Regions from separate parts of the Gordonia sp. i37 genome, predicted to be linked through region 2. Evidence: riboswitches for the same ligand, from Rfam matches in the RefSeq annotation. Region 2 holds a riboswitch; the other holds the start of a gene.
What was found. Region 2 has a riboswitch for S-adenosylmethionine ahead of B1964_RS18965 (aminotransferase class V-fold PLP-dependent enzyme). Riboswitches for the same ligand answer to the same signal wherever they lie in the genome.

Region 1: it holds a riboswitch for S-adenosylmethionine, as region 2 does, so the genes downstream of both, B1964_RS06260 (bifunctional o-acetylhomoserine/o-acetylserine sulfhydrylase) here and B1964_RS18965 (aminotransferase class V-fold PLP-dependent enzyme) in region 2, are expected to answer to the same signal.

What each region holds. Positions count from the first base shown of each region.
Region 1 covers NZ_MVPX01000131.1:7,232-14,822, forward strand. The annotation lists gene B1964_RS06245 (DUF3017 domain-containing protein) at 1-298, shown strand, start outside; gene B1964_RS06250 (Hsp70 family protein) at 384-1,943, shown strand; gene B1964_RS06255 (homoserine O-acetyltransferase) at 2,008-3,156, opposite strand; gene B1964_RS06260 (bifunctional o-acetylhomoserine/o-acetylserine sulfhydrylase) at 3,181-4,515, opposite strand; SAM riboswitch class IV at 4,577-4,697, opposite strand; gene B1964_RS06265 (PE-PPE domain-containing protein) at 4,916-6,691, shown strand; partial or broken gene B1964_RS06270 (MFS transporter) at 6,884-7,591, shown strand, end outside.
Region 2 covers NZ_MVPX01000389.1:4,717-12,307, reverse strand. The annotation lists gene B1964_RS18990 (rhodanese-like domain-containing protein) at 1-91, shown strand, start outside; gene B1964_RS18985 (O-succinylhomoserine sulfhydrylase) at 88-1,287, shown strand; gene B1964_RS18980 (hypothetical protein) at 1,295-2,143, shown strand; gene B1964_RS18975 (HNH endonuclease signature motif containing protein) at 2,614-3,891, opposite strand; gene B1964_RS18970 (isochorismate synthase) at 4,314-5,411, opposite strand; SAM riboswitch class IV at 5,502-5,615, shown strand; gene B1964_RS18965 (aminotransferase class V-fold PLP-dependent enzyme) at 5,633-6,937, shown strand; gene B1964_RS18960 (hypothetical protein) at 6,934-7,365, shown strand; gene alc (allantoicase) at 7,387-7,591, opposite strand, start outside.

The DNA of each region.
Region 1 (7,591 bases), on a different contig from region 2:
GGAGCGGTTGCGCCACGTCCGACGGGTGCGCGCCTACGCGGTACAGATTCCCTACCTGCTGGTGCTGCTCGGCGTCGTGGCCGCCGCGGCACTCGTGTTGTTCGATCGATGGCGTCGCGGAGCGTTCGTGTTCGGATCGGCGTTGTTGTTCGGCGCACTCCTGCGCGCGCTGATCCCCACCTCGCGGGCCGGGTTGCTGCAGGTCAGGGGTAAATTCTTCGATGTCGCGGCAATGGCGTCGGCAGGTGCGCTGATCCTCTGGCTGGCGACGTCGATCGACCCTTTGGGCACAGATTGATTACACTGGTGACCTAAGCGTGACATTCGGGGTACGGACCCGACGCACAAACTCCGCCGAGCGGAGCGATTGTTAGCAACACTAAGTGGGGATTGACATCAGTTCGACGTTCGAGATCAACGACCAGGCAAGATCGGGCGACACCACGTCGCTGGGCGTCTCCGTCGGTGAGGGAATGATCCATTACGTCCTGCTCACGCACGACGAGGCAGGTCGCACCGCCCTCGAGGCGCGCGTCTTCGACGTCGATCCCACCGACGGACTCGATTCGGTGGGACGCGTGAACGCGGGCATCGACCTGATGCTCGACGCCGCCCGCGCCGCCGAACTACGCGTCGGCCCGATCGGGGTGGCGGCGCGGACCGCCACCCAGCGCCGTCGTCTGCGCTCGGGAGGGTCGGGTACCCGCCGTCAGATCCACCTCGGCTCCGATGAAGAAGCGGTCGCCGAATTCCTGACCCGAACCGGACAGATCGGACGATTCTCGTCGGTGGTCGTCGCCGATTGCGGCGACACCGGCGTGTCGCTCTACACCGTGGATCCGGCCGCAGGCCGGGTCGGGACGATCGAGAGGTCGACGGTGCTCAGCGGACGCCGGATCGACGAGGCGCTCGCCGACCACATCGCCGCGGAGGTGGACGGCGCCGACGCCGGCACCCGCACCAAGCGCCAGCGGGCCAAGCTGGTCAGCGCCTGCCGCACAGCGAAAGAAGAGGTCGCCGACCCCACGTCCGCCTCGGGTGCATCGACCGCGGGGCTGGGCTCATCGGCAGGATTGGCCGGGGTGTCGTTGACCTCGGCGACCGTCGAGCGCGTCGCCGGCCCGATGGTCGACGAGGCGCGCGAGGTGTTCGCCCGCTACCTCGCCGATCTCCGGTTGCGCGGTGACGCCCCCGACGCCGCGGTGCTGGTCGGTGGGTTGGCGAATCTCCCCGTCACCCGACGAATCGTGCCCGATGCCGGACTCGAACTCCTCACCCCGGCGTCGCCGGAATTGGCCGCGGCCACCGGTGCGGCGATGCTCGCCGGCAAGTCGGGAACCAACCGACTGGCCTTCATCGGCGGTCGCCGCGCGCGTAGCTGGTCGGCGGTACCGGTGGCGATCGTGGCCGGGATCATCGGTGCGATCGTGATGGCGGCGGTCGCCGTCGGCGCCACCGTGACCGACGACGCCGACCCGCTGCCTTCGCCGACGCGCACCGCCGATGCGCACACCATTGACACCACCCGGGATTCGGGATTCACGACGACGTCACATCACCAGACGACGTCGGTGGTGACCTCGGTCGCAGTGTCTTCGCCGACCTCGCCGGACGGGCACGAGCAACTCCCGAGTTGGGCGACGACCGAACTGCCGCTCACGACGTCGACGACCACCCTGACGCTGGTGCCCAACACCACCACGCCGTCGGTGACCACCCCGTCGACCACCACCCCGACCGGCCCGACACTGACCCCGTATCCGACGCTGCCGATCCCGTCCGGTCTGATCCCGTCCGGTCTGATCCCGAGCATCGTGCCGCCGCAGACGACCGCGCCGGGATTCGCTCCGGAAATCCGGCCCTCACAGCCGTCGTCGAGTACCGCGCAGGCGCCGAGTGCGGGGAATCCGGCGGAGACGACCACCACCACGCCCGCCCGCTGAGACGAGCCCGCCCACGACACCTGCAGGCGCGTGGGCGGGTCGGTCTGTGTCGGATGTGAGTGCGTCAGCGGCGAGCGAGATCCACGGTGCGCTTGAGGAGATCGGCGATCGCGTCGAACTCGGTGAGGAATCCGTCGTGGCCTTTGTCGGACCGGACCACCTGGAGCCCGCCGACGCAATTGCCGAGGCCCTCGGCGATCTCGGCCTGTAACCGCAACGGATACAAGCGATCCGAATCGATGCCGGCGACGATGGTCGGGACGGTGCACGAGGCGAGGGCGGCGGCGATCCCGCCCCGGTTGCGGCCGACGTCGTGGTGGTTCAGCACGTCGGAGAGCACCACGTAGCTGCCCGGATCGAAGCGCTCGATCAGCTTGTCGGCCTGGTGCTCGAGATAACTCTGAATCGCATAGCGACCGCCGAGAAGCGGATTCTCTTGCGCCTGAGGCGTATTGGCGAACCGCTCGTCGAGCTCACCCTCGAATCGGTAGGTGAGGTGGGCGATGCGCCGGGCGATCCCGAGGCCGGCGATCGGGGACCGTCCGGTGCCGTGGTAGTCGCCGCCCTGCCAGTCGGGATCGGAGGTGATGGCCGCGATCTGGGTGGTCTGCGTGCCGATCTGATCGGCGGTGGCACGCGCGCCGACCGCCAGCACCAGTGCGCTGCGGACCCGATCGGGGTACTCGATCGCCCACTCCAGCGCACGCGCGCCACCCATCGAGCCGCCGAGTACCGCGCCGATTCCCTTGATGCCGAGGGCATCGAGCAGGGCTGCCTCGGCACGCACCTGATCGAGCACGGTGATGTCGGGGAAGCGTGAACCCCAAGGCCGCCCTTGCGAATCCGGCGACGACGGGCCCGTCGACCCACGGCAGCCGCCGAGGACGTTGGCGGAGATGACACACCATTCGTCGGTGTCGATGGCCGCTCCCGGCCCGATCAGACCATCCCACCACCCGGGGGAGGGATGCTCGTCGGTGGGAGCGCCGGTGACGTGCGAGTCACCGGTCAGGGCGTGCAGGGTCAGGATCACGTTGTCCCGTGCAGGCGACAACGCCCCCCAGCGCTGGAACGCCAGGGTGACGTCGTCGAGTTGCTGCCCGTTGTCGAGAGACAACGACCCCAGACGCATTCGGACCATCTGCCCGTCGGGAACTCGTTCCCACTCGGGCTGATGCGTCGTGGTCGCCTGGGGGTCGATGCTCACCGACACGGGTGTTGTGCTCCTGTCCTCGAACTACTTGGCCGCCGCGAAACCCTGGTCGAGGTCGGCGATGATGTCGTCGATGCCCTCGATACCGACGGCCAGGCGCACCAGGCCGGGGGTCACGCCGGCAGCGAGCTGCTCCTCGGGGGTCAGCTGGCTGTGGGTGGTCGACGCGGGGTGGATGACCAGCGACCGCACGTCACCGATGTTGGCGACGTGGCTGTGCAGCGTCAACGCCTCGACGAAGCGCTTCCCGGCGTCGACGCCACCGGCGATCTCGAAGCCGATGATCGCGCCCTGCCCCTTGGGCGCGAGCTTCTGACCACGGGCATACCAGGGCGAGGACTGCAGACCGGCGTAGGCCACCGACTCGACCTGAGCGTGATCGGCGAGGTAGGCCGCGACCCGCTGCGCATTGGCGACGTGGCGCTCGACGCGCAGGCTCAGGGTTTCCAGTCCCTGGGCGAGCAAGAAGGCGTTGAACGGCGAGATCGCCGCGCCGGTGTCACGCAGCAACTGCACGCGCGCCTTGAGCGCGTAGGCCGGCGCACCGAGGTCGGCGAACACCGCACCGTGGTAGCTGGGATCGGGGGTGGTGAAGCCGGGGAACAGATCCTGACCATCACGCTGCACCCGCCAATCGAAGGTGCCGCCGTCGACGATGATGCCGCCGATCGCGGTGCCGTGCCCGCCGATGTACTTGGTCGCCGAATGGACGACGATGTCGGCGCCATGGGCCAGCGGGTTCAGCAGGTACGGGGTGGCGACGGTGTTGTCGACGATCAGCGGCACGCCGTTGCGATGGGCGACCTCGGAGATGCCCTCGATGTCGAGGATCTCGTTGTTGGGGTTGGAGATCGACTCGCCGTAGAACGCGCGGGTGTTGTCGCGGACCGCGGCCTGCCACGAATCGAGATCCTCGGGATCCTCGACGAAGCTCACCTCGATGCCGAGCTTGGGCAGCGTGTAGTGGAAGAGGTTGTAGGTCCCGCCGTAGAGACGCGGGCTCGACACGACGTGTCCGCCGTTCTCCACGATGTTGAGGATGGCGTAGGTCTCGGCGGCCTGACCGGACGCGACCAGCAGTGCTGCGACACCGCCCTCGAGTGCGGCGACCCGCTGCTCGACGGCGTCCTGGGTGGGGTTCATGATGCGGGTGTAGATGTTGCCCGGCTCGGCGAGGCCGAAGAGGTTGGCCGCGTGGGTGGTGTCGTTGAAGACGTACGACGTGGTCTGGTAGATCGGCAGTGCACGAGCGTTTGTGGCGGCGTCGGCCGATTGGCCCACATGGATCTGCTTGGTCTCGAAACTCCAGTTGTCGGCTGGGTTCTGGGCATCCGTGCCGTCATTGGCTACGTCAGACATGAAAATAGATCACTTTCTGCGGTCGGCAGGGTGTGGTGACCCTGATGGGGTCCGACCTTCGGACCCGCGCTTGCCGGGGATGCTCGTCGCGATCCCACAACCCGGTCATCACCCGGAGCACCCCACCGCGGTTGGAGGGTTGCCGATCAGCGAGCCGGGGCTTGACGCTGATACTCATGACCTGGCGACAAGGATATAACACGGTCGTCGTCGGCTGAGAACCCTCCTGCTCAGCCTGGTTTGCGTGCTGGACAGAAACGGTCCGTCCGGTTCGGGCGTGGCGGTAGGTGTCGCCCGGACGGACGAATCGCCGTCCTGATCTCGACCGATCCGCCGGAATCGGCCGCCCCGTCTGCCTACTCTTGCCACATCACGGTTCCCTCGCCCAAGGACGTGTCCGATGCGGCTCTCACCTTCCTTCGCCTCGCTCCGCGGCAGCATCTCGACCGGAGTGGTCGGGGCCGCGAGTGTGGCGCTCATCGCGGCCGCATTCTGGGGTCACGGGGTCGCGTCGGCGGAAACGGCGGCGGCGTGCAGTCAACCCGGTCGGGTGTTCATCGTCGGCGGTACGTGGAATTCCGACGGCTCCTATCTCGTGGGGATCGAACAGCGCTACACCGGGCACGGCGCCAACTGGGAGGAGCTGCCGAACAGTCCGTACTCCGGCGCGGGCGCCTACGAGATCGAGCAGGTCCCGTACTCCGCGACCATCTGGCCACTCGGGTCTGTCGGATACAACGCCAGCGAGGCCGAAGGGTCGGCCAACCTGGAGCAGGCCGTCGCCGCGTACCAGCAGCAGTGCGGTGCCGACAAGAAGATCGTCATCGCCGGCTATTCGCAGGGAGCGCGGTTGGCCGGCGACGTCCTCACCGACATCGGCGCGAATCGGCCGGTGACCATGGACGACGGCTCCACCTACGTCATCTCCACCACCGATTCCGACGGTGCACGCACGGTGTCGGGAGAGCTCTACTCCGATCCGCGGATGTCGGCGACGCTGTGGGGACAGGGGATCGAGGCGACCCTGGTCGGGATCATCCCCGGTCTGACCATGTCCGGAACCAGAGCAGTCACCGACTACGGGGGCCTGCCGGTGACCACCTACTGCATCGCGGGCGATCCGATCTGCGATCTCCCCGATCCGTTCCATGACCCGATCGGCGACCTCGACGCGCTCCTCGGCTACTGGGTCAAGCATGGTCAGTATCCGTTTCACATGTATCAATTCCCGGGTACCGGCACGACCTGGGACATGAACGGCGCGAACGAGCCCATGACATGTACGCAGAGCGGAGCGTTGCAGACCTGCACGATCGCCTCGCCCTCGTCGATGGCCATCCTCACCCAGAACCTCGTCGACGCCGTGGGCCTGCACTGGTCGGTCCCGGACCTCGTGGCCTACCGGTTCCGCCTACCCGACATCATCGGGATCACCCTCGCCGACTTTCAGCCGCCGATCCGGTGGGTCATGGACTGGTTTCCGCCGTTGCCGCAATTGGGCTACGGCGCGTACCTGCCGGATCTGTACGCCTTCGAGAACACCATCACCGGCGTGCTCACCTGGAACGGCGAGCTCTTCGAGCAGGGAGCCCAGGCGTTGCTCGCCAGCGGCAAGAGCATCGTCGCGCTGCCGCTCAATTTCGTGAGGTACTGGGTGGCGCGCGTCGTCGAGGGGATCACGACGGTGCCGAGGGGTTCGACGGGTGCGGGTGCGTCGGTGCTGTCGACCCCGACACATGTCGCGGTGCCGCTGGTTGCGTCCCAGCAGAGCGCAGTCGACGGTGAGACGGGCGCAGTCGACGGTGAGACGGGCGCTGTGGGCGATGAGGCGGGCGCAGTCAGCGGGACCGGGGGCGCTGTCGGTGAGGGCGGGGGCGCTGTCGGCGCAAGGCGGGCACCGGAGTCGAGCACGTCACCTGCTCCTAGTGCGTCACCTGCGCCGAGCACGTCACCTGCGCCGAGCACGTCACCTGCGCCGAGCACGTCACCTGCGCCGAGCACGTCACCGGAGTCGAGTTCGAGGTCCGAGTCGGGCGCGACGCCGTCGCCGTCGGCAACGTCGTCGCAGGAGAGTTCCGCGCCGTCACCAGGTGATGCCGGAAGCGGTTCCGCGCCCGATCAAATTACGGTGCCGACCCCGTCGTCGGTGAAGGAATCCGCTGCCGCCACACCGTGACGGGCGTCTCGATTCCGGTCCGACAAACCCGTGTGAACGAACTCACCCGCGTCGGCGGGAATCCGCGGCGGACGCGCCGTGGTTACGCCTCCCGTGTCGAAATCAGCCCATCCCACCTCCGCCGTGACCGCCGACGCGACGCCCGCGACCGGCGCGGCGCCGTCGGTGGCGTCCGATGATCTCGGTATTGCGTTGTCCGACAATGTTTCTCGTCGCCAGACGTCGCTACGCTGGGCGATCCTGGCGCTCGCGCTCGGCGGTTTCGGTATCGGGACCACCGAGTTCGTCGCGATGGGTCTGTTGCCCAATATCGCCGGCGCCCTCGATGTCAGCGAGCCCACCGCCGGGACGGTGATCTCGGCGTACGCGCTCGGCGTCGTGGTCGGTGCGCCACTCATCGCCGCCCTGACCGCCCGGATGTCGCGGCGCACCTTGCTGATCGGCCTGATGGTCGCCTTCACCGTCGGCAACGTCGCGACGGTGCTCGCGCCGTCCTTCGGCCTGCTGGTCGCGGCGCGGTTCGTGGCCGGTCTGCCGCACGGCGCGTATTTCGGGGTCGCCGCTCTGGTGGCAGCGCATCTCGCGGGTCCGGGCAGGCGCGCCAAGGCGATCGGGCAGGTCATGCTCGGCCTGGCGGTGGCCAACGTCGCAGGCGTGCCCATGGCTGCCTGGCTCGGTGAGCATTTCGGTTGGCGCAGTGCGTTTCTGGTGGTTGTCGTCGTCGGCGTGGCGACCGTCGCCGCCCTGATCCGCAGCCTGCCGTCGTTGCGTGACATGCGCGTCACCAACCCGGTCACCGAACTCGGTGCCCTGCGCCGCTCGCAGGTGTGGTTCACCCTGTTCATCGGAATCGTGGGTTTCGGGGGGATGTTCGCGTTCTACACCTACCTGAACACCACG
Region 2 (7,591 bases):
CGTCGACGGCTTCGAGGGGCCGCTCGACGAATTCGATCACCGTGGTTCCAAGGGTTGGCGTGCCCTCGACCTTCCGTGGAGGCAGTCGTGAGCCGAGGTCTGCCGGAGGGGGTTTCGGCCGAGACGCTCTCGGTCCGGGGCGGGCTCGATCGGTCGGGTTTCTTCGAGACCTCCGAGGCGCTGTATCTGACGAGCGGTTATGTCTACGACTCGGCCGAAGCCGCCGAGCGTGCGTTCACCGGTGAGGACGAGCGCTTCGTCTACTCCCGGTATGGCAATCCGACCGTCGAGATGTTCCAGGAGCGGCTGCGGCTGATCGAGGGTGCCGAGGCATGTTTCGCCACCGCGAGCGGAATGGCCGCAGTCTTCGTGTCGTTGGGTGCGCTGCTGAAGGCCGGCGACCGATTGGTCGCCGCACGCAGTCTGTTCGGTTCGTGCTTCGTCGTCGCCAACGAGATCTTGCCCCGGTGGGGTGTGCACACCGACTTCGTCGACGGCGAAGACCTCGAGCAGTGGGAGCAGGCGTTGTCGACGCCCGCCGAGGCGGTGTTCTTCGAGACCCCGTCGAATCCGATGCAGAGCCTCGTCGACGTTGCGAAGGTCTCCGAGCTCGCACACGCTGCAGGAGCAAAGGTGGTGCTGGACAACGTGTTCGCCACCCCGTTGTTGCAGCAGGGACTGGACCTGGGGGCCGATGTCATCGTCTACTCCGGCACCAAGCACATCGACGGCCAGGGCCGGGTGATGGGCGGTGCGGTGCTCGGTACCAAGGAGTACATCGACGGGCCGGTGCAGACCCTGATGCGCCACACCGGACCTGCGCTCTCTCCGTTCAACGCGTGGACCCTCGTCAAGGGACTCGAGACGCTCAAGCTGCGCGTCGACGCCTCGGTGGCCTCGGCGCTGCGGATCGCGGAGTTCCTGGAGGCCGACCCGCGCGTGCGGCGGACCAAATACCCCTTCCTCACCTCGCACCCGCAGTACGAGCTGGCGACCGCACAGATGTCCGGCGGTGGCACGGTGGTGACCTTCGAACTCAACGACCGTGACGGCGTCGACGGCAAGAAGCGTGCCTTCGAGGTCCTCAACGCTCTGCGCGTCATCGACATCTCGAACAACCTCGGTGACTCCAAGTCGCTGATCACGCATCCGGCGACCACCACACATCGGGCCATGGGGCCGGATGGGCGCGCCGCAATCGGTTTGAGCGACTCCGTCGTTCGGCTCTCGGTGGGGCTCGAGGGGATCGACGACCTGCTCGCGGATCTGGATCAGGCGCTGGGGTAGCTCGGGGATGGGGGTCTCGTGGGTGGAACTGATCGGGCGCAATGCGGCGTCCGGCTCGGTGATGGTCTCGGGAGCCCTCAGATCCCTCGGCTCGGATCGCGGAACCGAACTCGATGAGTCCTATCGGTTCTGGTATGCGCCGACCGATCGGTGGCGTATCGAGATCGATGGTGAGCCGGTGTATCTCAGCGGTCGTGACAGATCGCTGGTGCGCATCGACGGCCACATGACGCTGCTGGACGGCGATATCAGGTTGCCGATACTCGGTCGCGGGGTCAGCCCGTTGCAGCTACTCGGTCAGAACTCATTGCTGCACAGCATGAGTCGTGACGTCGTCGTGCGCGACGAGCCACGAGCGGTGGATGTCGGTGGCCGTCGAGCCTGGGCGGTGGTGGTGGGGGACCGCTCCGGAAAGAACGGTGAGATCTCCATCGACGAGTCGACCGGGGTGATCGTGCGGCTTTCGATGTCGGCCGGTTCGGGATCGTCGGAAGTCGTCGAGCTCACCGAGCATGCCTCGCTCCCGGACGGACTCTTCGAGTGGGATGGGCCGGTTGTCGAAGCGCCTTCGCCACGCGGGCGCCGGGCACGACCGGATCCTGAGGTCGGGCGGCAGGAGCGATCAGAGGTGTTGCGTGCCTGTGTGACAGCGCTCGATCGTTCGGCAGATGTTCTCTCGCTCATGCAACGTGCGGAATCCGAGGAGGACGCAATCCGGCGGCTGGTGTCGGAACTCGGCGTGACGACCGTCGGAGCGCAGGCGATCGCGGCGATGCAGATGTCGACGTTCCGGCCGGATATGGCGGACCAGCTTCGTCGAGAGCTGGCCGACGACGAGAACAACCGTCGACACTGATTCGCCGAGCCGCCGACGCGCTCCCGGTGGGGCGGGTGCACGGGCGTTCGGAGGACGCGCTGAGCATTACACCTTTGACGACGAACCTCGACCAGCGGGGGAAGGCGCCCATCCTGGTGGTCGAGGTGCCGAGGAGCGCTAGCGACGAGCCTCGAGACCTGTTGTGCTGAGCGGTTTCTGGTCCATGGTGGTTCGGTTCCAGCTCTGCTGCAAGCGGTCTCGAGGCTCGCCGCACGCGGCTCGCACCTCGACCATCGGGGGAAGACGCCCATCCCGGTGGTCGAGGTGCCGAGGAGCGCCAGCGACGAGCCTCGAGACCCCTTGTGACGAAGGGGTTTCCCGGCCACGGCAGCTCTAACGCCTCGACCATCGGGTGGGTTTCACTATGGAGTTCTCAAACAACAGATGCGGTCCCGGCGATGCCGGGTGCGGGGAATCAGGTAGTGGGGCAGCGTAGGTCAGGCTGCGGCTTAGTCGAGTCGCATGGTCCGTCGGTGATACGACGGCACTGGTCGTCGTTTCGGATCGATGCTGGCGGGTGGGATCAACCAGGGGTGGCGGTCGAATCCCATGATGATGTCCCAGCCGTGGTGATGGACATCGTCATGACAACTGGTGCAGAGGAGGCAGCCGTTGTCGAGGTCGGTGGGACCACCATCGGCCCAGTGCTGCACGTGGTGTCCTTGGCAGCGGCCGGCGTGGGCGCCGCATTTGATGCATCCACGGTCGCGGACCAACAACGCTTTGCGTTGGCCGGGTGTGAAGAAGCGTTTCTCTTCACCAACACTGAGCGGTACACCGTTGGGGTCGAGCACGATTTTGGTGATCGTGGTGTCGCACGACAACAAATTGGCGGTCGCTTCGGTGATCGGACCCATGTTCTGCAACTCGCCGCCGAGTGCCGGGTTGTCGGCCGACCACGTCCACAACAGGCCGTTGGTCGGTTTGGCCGAGAAGGTTGTGTCCGCCAATCCTTGTGCCGCAAGTTCGACGATCGTCTCAAACGCGGCAGCGCAGATCTGTTCGGGCGTCCGCGGATCCGGGGATCCGTCGGGCTGCGGCTTGGGAGCCGACAAGGTTTCCATCAGGGTGCGGGTCTTTTCACCGGCGATGATGTCGAGGTTCGCTGAGATTTCCAGCCGGCCGTCGTCGGTGATGCGGTCGGTGTAGGAGTTGATGTTCTTGTCCTCCGCCGCCGGTAGCCCGCCGGGCGTCTCCGCGACGAGCTCGTTTCCCAGCTGCCGTGCGTAGAGGTTGATCTCGGCGGGGGTGAATCCGGCGAAGTAGTGCGACAGCAGTTTCCGCAGAAACTCGCACCGTTGGACGGTGTCCATGGGTTCGGGAGAGCGGGTGTCGATGTGGGCCAGTCCGCGGACGATGGCGTCGGTGTGTTCGGAGGAGATGGACCCGTCCGCGGCATGCGCCAACAACAGATCGATATCGGTGGTGCCGGCCATCCGCACATACCGACCTGCGACCGCGGGTGCGAAGCCCATGCTGATCAACAGTTCTCGCAGTCGGGTGGTTTTGTGGTCGGCCACCCCTAACCGGTCCAGTTCGCCGGTGAGGGTGGTGGCGTGGTGATCGACCAGATTGCGGAGCAGGAGGACTTGTTTCATGGCGCCGAAGGCTTGGGGTCCGGTCATGTCGGGATTCCATTGCAGGTCGCTGAGTTGGGTGACGATGGTGGCGAAGGTTGCTTCGGCGTCAACGGTTTGCGCGTCAAGGACTGTAGTGGATTCGATCATGGGCCCCTCCCCGGTGGCTGATCGGTGTGATGGGTCCAGTGTACCTCGCCAGGGTGTTCGATGCAAGGGGTATTTTGGTCAATTCTGCTTGTGGACAACGTGTTTCGGCGATGCTTTTCTGTCGGCCGGGTGTGGTAGGGGCGCGGTTTTTGCTGTAGTCGATGGATGTGGTTGCGATACCTGTCATCTCGCCGGGTCTCGAGGCCCGGCGCCTGGGGCGCCGTGCACCTCGACCATCGATGGGGAGGGGTTGCTCGGGTATGGGGTGGTGCGTATGGACCGTCGATGGGGAGAGGATGCTGAGTGCGGGGGCCTGGATCGTCGATGCGGTGGGGATGTCCGGGTGCGGGGGTGCGCATGGACCATCGATTTGGGGGGGATACTCGAGCAAGCTTCGACCACCGGGGGAGGTGGCCTGCTGATCAGTGGTCGTCGATACCCAACGCTCGCAATACCGTCAGCAGCTTCGCGGTGGTCTCGGCGAGTTCGGCATCGGGATCGGAGTCGGCGACGATACCGCCGCCGGCCCACGTGCGAAAGGTTTGTCGGTCGGCGTCGAGTTCGAGGCAACGAATGGTGACCATCCACTCACCGTCGCCACGCGCGTCGGCCCAGCCGACGGCGCCGGCGTAGAGTCCGCGTGGTTCCTCGTGATTCCGAATGAACTGTGCCGCAGCCTCGGTCGGTGTCCCGCACACCGCGGGGGTGGGGCTCAGGGTGAGGGCCAGGTCGAGTGCGCCGACATCCGGATCGGTGAGGTGGGCGCGTATCGGGGTGGCCAGGTGCCACATCTCGCCGGTGGAAAGCAAGTGAGGTCGGGTCGCGACGGAGAGTTCGTCGCTGATCGGCGCCAATCGTTCGCGCAGATGCTCGACGACGAACGCGTGCTCGCGATGATCTTTTCCCGACGCGGCGAGCTTCTCCCGGGCCTCGCGATCGGCATCCGGGTCCGACGAGCGTGGAGCCGAACCTGCATACGGATGGCAGGTCACCTCGCGACCGCTCTTGTGCAGCAACAACTCCGGGCTCGCGCCGAGGAGCCACGAGTGGCCGCTGTCGACCGCGAACGCATTGTGCTCGGAGTTGCCGTGCGCCAGCGCGCCGAGGAGTTCATCGATCCCGACCGGTGAATCGAGCACCGCACCAACGGTTCTCGCGAGCACCACCTTGTCGAGGACGCCGGCATCGATGGCGGCCACCGCACGGCGTACCCGCTCCCGATGTGTGGCGGCGTCGGGGATCTCGACGAGTTGGGCCAGTGAATGACGGACGGGGGCGCGCCCACCGAGCGCCTGTTCCCGATATAGCCGCGTGGGTGCGAACAGCGCAGCCGGATCGGCGGGGTCGAACGGGAGCGCACCGACCACCGACTCCACCGCACCGGATCGCAGCGCGTCGACGGCGTCGGAGACCGCGGTGAACCGTCGCGCGACGCCCTCGGCGCGAACCACCCCGTGCGGACGCGACAACACGAACGGAGCAGGCCCCGTTCCCTCATCTTCCACACGTTCGCCGCTCACTCGACCAACCTAGCGCCGGACGGCGTCGGGATTTCGCCCACGCTGAGTGAAAATTGACACCCTCGGACGTGATAGGCCACCCTTGGTGCAGGTCATGAGTGCCAGTGACAAGCCCCGGCTCGCTGGTCGGCAACCCTCCTCCGCGGTGGGGTGCTCCGGGTGACGACCTGGCCGTGTACCACCCGGACACGGCAAGCGTGGATTCCCAAGGAGATTCTTCGATGACTGCTGTCGTCACCCCCGCATCGATCGCCGCCACCGTGGGCGCAGATCCGTCGTCCATCGAGCCGCTCGCCGAGGTCGTCGGCGCAGGACAACACGTGCCTCTCGCCGACGGGAGCGAGGTGGCCTACGCCAACCTCGACTATGCGGCGAGCGCCCCCGCCCTGACCGCGGTTGCCGACGCCGTCGCCGCGTCGCTGCACCAGTACGCCAGCGTCCACCGCGGCGCCGGCCATCTGTCCCAGGTCACCACCCGTCGCTACGAGCAGTGCCGGGACACGGTGCGGCGCTTCGTGCGTGGGCGTGCCGACGACACCGTCGTGTTCACCCGCAACACCACCGACGCGATCAATCTGGCGGCCCACTGCACCCCCGGCGACGTCGTGGTCCTCGACATCGAGCACCACGCCAACCTGCTGCCGTGGGTCTCGCGCGACTCCGGGACGGCCCGCATCGTGACCGCGCGCCCGGGCATCGAGGACACCCTCGTCGCACTCGAATGCGAACTCGCGGCGGCGCCCGCGGCGTTGCTCGCGGTGACCGCGGCCTCCAACGTCACCGGGGAGGTCCTGCCGATCGGACGCATCGCCGCCATCGCGCACCGACACGGCGCGCGCATCCTCGTCGACGCAGCCCAGCTCGTCGCCCACCGGCCGGTGTCGATGGTCAGCCACGGTATCGACTACCTGGTGTTCTCCGGCCACAAGGTCTACGCGCCGTTCGGCGCGGGAGTGCTCATCGGACGGTCGGATTGGCTCGACGCCGCCGACCCCTACCTCGCCGGCGGTGGGGCGTCGGCGCAGGTCAGCGTCGTCGACGGCCCCGACGAGAACTGCGCGGCCACCGCCTGGCACACCGGTGCCGCGCGACATGAAGCAGGGTCGCCGAATGTCTTGGGCGCCATCGCCATCGCTGCCGCCTGCGAGGCGATCACCGAGATCGGCTTCGAGGCGATCGGCCTGCACGAGCACGAATTGCGCTGCCGCCTCGACGATGGGCTCGCGCGGATCGACGGCGTCGAGGAACTACGCATCTTCGACGACATCACCGATCGCGTCGGGATCGCCGGGTTCGGCGTCGACGGCATTGCGCCGCGCGCCGTCGCCGAATATCTCAGTGACGAACACGGCATCGGCGTGCGCGACGGAAAGTTCTGCGCCCACCCGATCCTCACTCGCCTCGGCCACCCCGACGGCGCGGTGCGCGCGAGCTTCGGCCTCGGCACCGGGGCCGCCGACATCGACCGCTTGATCAACGCTCTGGCACAACTGATCTCGACCTCACCCGGAGGGGCCCCGGCATGACCATCGAACTCGATCGCATCAGTATCGGACGCCCGTCGCTGCGGGTCGCGCTCGCCGACGACGTTCCCGCCGAGTCGTCGGCGATCGTCGTCCGTCGACCCACGCTGCGTGACGCCCAGCGGGCCCGCTCACTGCTGCGGGCCGGCACCCGTGACACCGCGAACTTCTCGGTCGCGCTCGAGGTGGAGGTGGCGATCGCTCCGAGCGCCGCATCGGCGCGGGCGGCGGTCGCACACATCCCGGACGACATCGACGGCGGCACCGTGCGCTATGTGGGCACGCCGAGCGGTCTGGTGACCCTCATCCGCGACATCTACGCGGCCGAGGTCGCCGACGCGGTCATCCTCGTCTCACTCGACGGCTCGGCCACGCGGCACCGCGTGCGCGAGCTGGTGTTGCCGTCATTCGCGGAGCGGCGCGCGGCCTGACATCCCGGGGAACAGGCGTGCTCAGGCCTCGCCGCGCTCCCACTGCTCGACGAGCTCGGTCTGCGCCTCGTCGGTCAGCAGGCCGTACAGCTTGAGGCGGGCCATGCCGCCGTCGGGATAGACGTCGATGCGCGCCTCGGTCATCGGGCGGTCGAGATCGATGACGAACCGGTGGCGGGTGTCGGGCTGTAAGTCGGTGCGGCCCAACACCTCGAACCACTCGCCG